Regions from separate parts of the Microlunatus phosphovorus NM-1 genome, predicted to be linked through region 2. Evidence: predicted binding sites of a transcription regulator. Region 2 holds the regulator's gene; the other holds the start of a gene.
The links. The regulator HrcA, encoded in region 2, represses chaperone genes, less so after heat shock. The targets are predictions, from matches to a motif close to TTGGCACTCGNNNNNNNCGAGTGCCAA.
Positions count from the first base shown of each region.

Region 1 (2,399 bases), 1.3 Mb from region 2:
GGAGTTGTCGATCTCGTTACGGATCTGGTTGACCCGGCCGGCGATCTGCTCGGAGTCGCCCGCGCCCTCGATGATGGTGGTCTCGTCCTTGGTCACCACGACCTGACGAGCCTGGCCCAGCAGCTCCAGCTCGACGCCGTCGAGCTTGAGGCCGACCTCCTCGGAGATGACCTGGCCACCGGTCAGGATCGCGATGTCGGTCAGCATGGCCTTGCGACGATCACCGAAGCCCGGAGCCTTGACGGCGACGGACTTGAAGGTGCCACGGATCTTGTTCACGATCAGCGCGGCCAGAGCCTCGCCGTCGACGTCCTCGGCGATCACGACGAGCGGCTTGCCGCTCTGCATGACCTTCTCCAGGACCGGCAGCAGCTCCTTGAGGTTGCTGATCTTGGAGTTGACGATCAGCACGTACGGATCGTCGAGCACGGTCTCCATGCGCTCGGTGTCGGTGACGAAGTAGGGCGAGATGTAGCCCTTGTCGAACCGCATGCCCTCGGTGAGCTCGAGCTCCAGGCCGAAGGTGTTCGACTCGTCGACGGTGATGACGCCTTCCTTGCCGACCTTGTCCATGGCCTCGGCGATGATCGCACCGACCTGGGTGTCAGCGGCGGAGATGGAGGCGGTGGCAGCGATCTGCTCCTTGGTCTCCACGTCCTTGGCGGTCGCTGCGAGCTCTGCGACCAGGGCGGCCACGGCGGCCTCGATGCCCCGCTTGAGGGCCATCGGGTTCGCGCCGGCGGTCACGTTGCGCAGACCCTCGCGCACCATGGCCTGGGCCAGCACGGTGGCGGTGGTGGTTCCGTCGCCCGCGACGTCGTCGGTCTTCTTGGCGACCTCCTTGACCAGCTCGGCGCCGATCTTCTCGTACGGGTCCTCGAGCTCGATCTCCTTGGCGATGCTCACGCCATCATTGGTGATGGTCGGGGCACCCCACTTCTTCTCCAGCACGACGTTGCGGCCCTTGGGGCCCAGGGTGACCTTGACGGCGTCCGCGAGGATGTTCATCCCCCGCTCGAGGCCGCGTCGCGCCTCGGTGTTGAACTGAATCAGTTTCGGCATGTTCTCCGCGAGTCCTCCCGCGAGCGGGGTATGTCCCCGCACGGTGGTATGGATAGGTTTCTGGGTCTCCCCGAGCGATGCCCGCGACGGACGCCCGTACGCCGCTGCCGGGTGGCCGCGACGCGTGGGCTCACCGCTTGGTGAGGTAGCACTCTCAATGCGAGAGTGCTAACACCATGTTTAGCACTCTGGCATGGCGAGTGCAAACATATCGAGTGCCGGATGACACGAGAGAGGCCGGACGACGCTACCGTTACCCCGTGTCCGACAACGCCACTACCTTGAACGACGACCTCGAGCTGGAGGTCGTCACCGATATTGATCCTGCGCCCGCATCTACTGACGACACCGATACCGCAACCGCGGAAAGCCGGCCGACGAAGCGAAAGCCGACCCATGCGCTCGCGCTCGCGCCCGTCGGGTCGCCGCCCAGCTCGGTGGACGGGTTCGTCAAGGAGTTCCTCCGTGAGCTCAACTTCGGCCAGGGTGTAGCCCTGTCCACCTCGACGGTGAACGACCAGTACATGGCGCTCGCCAAGACCGTCCGCCACTATCTGATGGCCCGCTGGCTGGAGACCCTGCGTCGCCAGTTCCAGAGCCAGGCCAAGGGCGTGGCGTATCTGTCTGCGGAGTATCTGCTGGGTCGCCAGCTGGGCAACGCCCTGCTCGCTACCGGTCTCACCGAGATCGTCGAAGAGGGCCTGGACCAGTGCGGCATCGACCTCGCCGATCTGCGCGCCCAGGAGGTCGAGCCCGGACTCGGCAACGGTGGCCTGGGTCGTCTGGCCGCCTGCTTCATCGACTCGCTGGCCACCATGAACGTGCCGTGTGTCGGCTATGGGATCCGGTATCAGTACGGCATCTTCCGCCAGACCTTCGTCGACGGCCGGCAGGTCGAGCAGCCCGACTCGTGGCTGACCCTCGGCGCCCCGTGGGAGTTCCCGCATCCGGAGGCTGCCCAGACCATCAACTTCGGCGGCCACACGGAGCACTACACCGACACCGACGGGGTCGAGCGCAGCCGCTGGGTGCCGGGCTGGAAGGTCAAGGCGGTCCCGTACAACTACATGGTCCCCGGCTACCAGAACGGCCGGGTGAACACGCTGCGGCTGTGGCGCTCGGTGGCCACCGATGCCTTCGACCTGCGGATCTTCAACTCCGGTGACTACGAGGAGGCGGTCCGCGCACAGACGTACGCGGAGAACATCTCCAAGGTGCTCTATCCGGAGGACTCCACGCCGCAGGGCAAGGAGCTGCGGCTGCAGCAGCAGTACTTCTTCGTCGCCGCCTCGATCGCCGACCTGCTGCGCTATCTGCTGCCGAAGGACTACGACCTG
Region 1 covers NC_015635.1:4,981,588-4,983,986, forward strand. The annotation lists gene groL (chaperonin GroEL) at 1-1,062, opposite strand, end outside; gene MLP_RS22620 (glycogen/starch/alpha-glucan phosphorylase) at 1,323-2,399, shown strand, end outside.
Region 1: the regulator HrcA is predicted to act here: its motif matches at 1,243-1,269, upstream of groL (chaperonin GroEL).

Region 2 (2,399 bases):
GCAGCCCGAGCAGCTCTGGAACGACACCCCTCCTAGACCAGGGGCAGCTGCCGGACCGGGGCAGCTGCCCTTGCCTGTTTGACCCCGACGGCATATCCCTCGCGCACGGCGGCAAACGGCAACGCCCACTCGGTGCGGTCCTCGGCATCCTCGACGCTCACTCCGAGGCTGCCCAAGCGGGTGATCTCGCCCGACACGGCAGCGACCCGGCTGCGCTGCTCGAACACATCATCGCGGGTCATCACCGGCCCGTGACCGGGGACGATGACACTGTGATCGAGGGTGATCCCGACCAGGCCGTCCAAGGTCGCCGGCCACTCGTGGGGATAGGAGTCCGGGCCGTACTGCGGCGGCCCCGCGGACTCGACCAGATCGCCGGCGAACACCACCTGGACATCCGGCACCACGACGATCAGATCCCCGTCGGTGTGCCCCCGGCCCAGATGCACCGCCTCCACCCGTACGCCGCCGCCGAGATCGATGGCCGCCGCTACCGATACAGCACGGCTGGGGAGCGTCGGCGTCGCCGGATCGAGCGCCAGCCGATCCCGAGTCGACTCGTGCGCGATCGAGGTTGCTGTCTCGATGCCGGCCAGGCCGTGAGCATGGTCGGCATGCGCATGCGTCAACACCACGGTGGTCAGTGGCAGCTCGGTGATCTCCGCGGCTGCCTGCTGCAGCAGTCGCCCCTGCTCGGCCGTCCCGCCGGCATCGACCAGCAGGGCCGCCTCACTGCCGACCACGAGTCCCACATTGATCTCGCCGGTCTCGCCGTCGAGGCTGAAGCCCGCGGTGGCGACGTACGTGTGGTCAGCCACCGGGCGGAAAGGTCCAGCGCTGGATGGATCGGGCAATACCGTCATGGGACTAGACTGGCACTCGGTCTGCCTGAGTGCCAAAGGCGGCCCCGTAAGTTGACCAAGCCGGGACCTGGAGGGGAGGGCGAGGGTGAGCGTGGACGAACGCAAGCTGCAGGTGCTGCGCGCGATCGTCACCGACTACGTCTCCAGCCAGGAACCGGTTGGCTCCAAGGCGTTGGTCGAGCGGCACAACCTCGGCGTCTCCCCGGCGACGGTTCGCAACGACATGGCGGCGCTGGAGGAAGAGGGCTACATCACCCAGCCGCACACCAGCGCGGGGCGGATCCCCACCGACAAGGGCTACCGGCTGTTCGTCGACCGGCTCGGCTCGGTCAAGCCGCTCTCCCTGGCCGAGCAACGGGCCATCCACACCTTCTTGTCCGGTGCCGTGGATCTCGACGACATCCTGCACCGGACCGTACGACTGCTCGCCCAGGTGACCCAGCAGGTTGCCATCGTGCAGTATCCGACGCTGAGTCACTCCGAGGTCCGTCACGTCGAGCTGGTCTCGCTGTCCAGTCAGCGGCTGCTGGTCATCTTGATCACCTCGACCGGCCGGATCGAGCAGCGGGTCGTGGAGAACGAGCACACCGACGACGAGCTGACCAGGCTTCGGTCGCTGCTGAACGCGGCAGCGGTGGGACACAGTTCGGCCCAGGCGGCCGCTCGGCTCGGCGGCCTGCTGACCGAGCTGCCGGAGGCGCTCTCGCCGCTCGGCCGCAGTTGCATCGCCACGCTCCTCGACATGCTCGGTAACGATGCGTCCAGTCGGGTCGTGGTCGGCGGGATGCCCAATCTGACCCGCTTCGGCGACGAGTTCGAGACCACGGTACGGCCGGTGCTGGAGGCGCTCGAGGAGCAGGTCGTGCTGCTCAAGCTACTCGGTGAAGCGACCTCGACCGATGTCGTGACGGTCCGGATCGGCCGTGAGAACCCGTACGCCGAGCTGCGGTCCACCTCGCTGGTCGCCAGCGGGTATGGCACCGCCGCAGACAGTTGGGCGACGCTCGGCATCGTCGGGCCGACCCGCATGGACTACCCCTCGACCATCGCCTCGGTCAGAGCCGTGGCCCGTTACGTCGGCCGTTTCCTGGCCGAAGGCTGATGTACCGCTCCGCAGAGAACCCCACCCAAGAGAATCCACCGCAGAGAACATGGACACGATGAGCACCGACTACTACGAGATCCTCGGGGTGCCCCGCGATGCGACCCCCGAGCAGATCAAGAAGGCGTATCGCCGGAAGGCGATGAAGCTGCACCCTGATGTCGCCACCGAGCCGGACGCGGGGGAGCAGTTCAAGAAGGTCGCCGAAGCCTATGAGGTGCTCGGTGATGCGAAGAAGCGCGACCTGTACGACCGCGGCGGCGACCCGCTCGGCGGTGGCATGGGTGGCGGCTTCAACGGTGGCTTCGGTGCCGGAGGCTTCGACTTCACCAATCTGGTCGATGCCATGTTCGGTCAGCAGGCCGCCCGCGGGCCGCGGTCCCGGGTCCGGCGCGGGCAGGATGCGCTGGTCCGGTTGGATCTGGAGCTGGCCG
Region 2 covers NC_015635.1:3,680,390-3,682,788, reverse strand. The annotation lists gene MLP_RS16525 (MBL fold metallo-hydrolase) at 33-818, opposite strand; gene hrcA (heat-inducible transcriptional repressor HrcA) at 949-1,965, shown strand; gene dnaJ (molecular chaperone DnaJ) at 2,024-2,399, shown strand, end outside.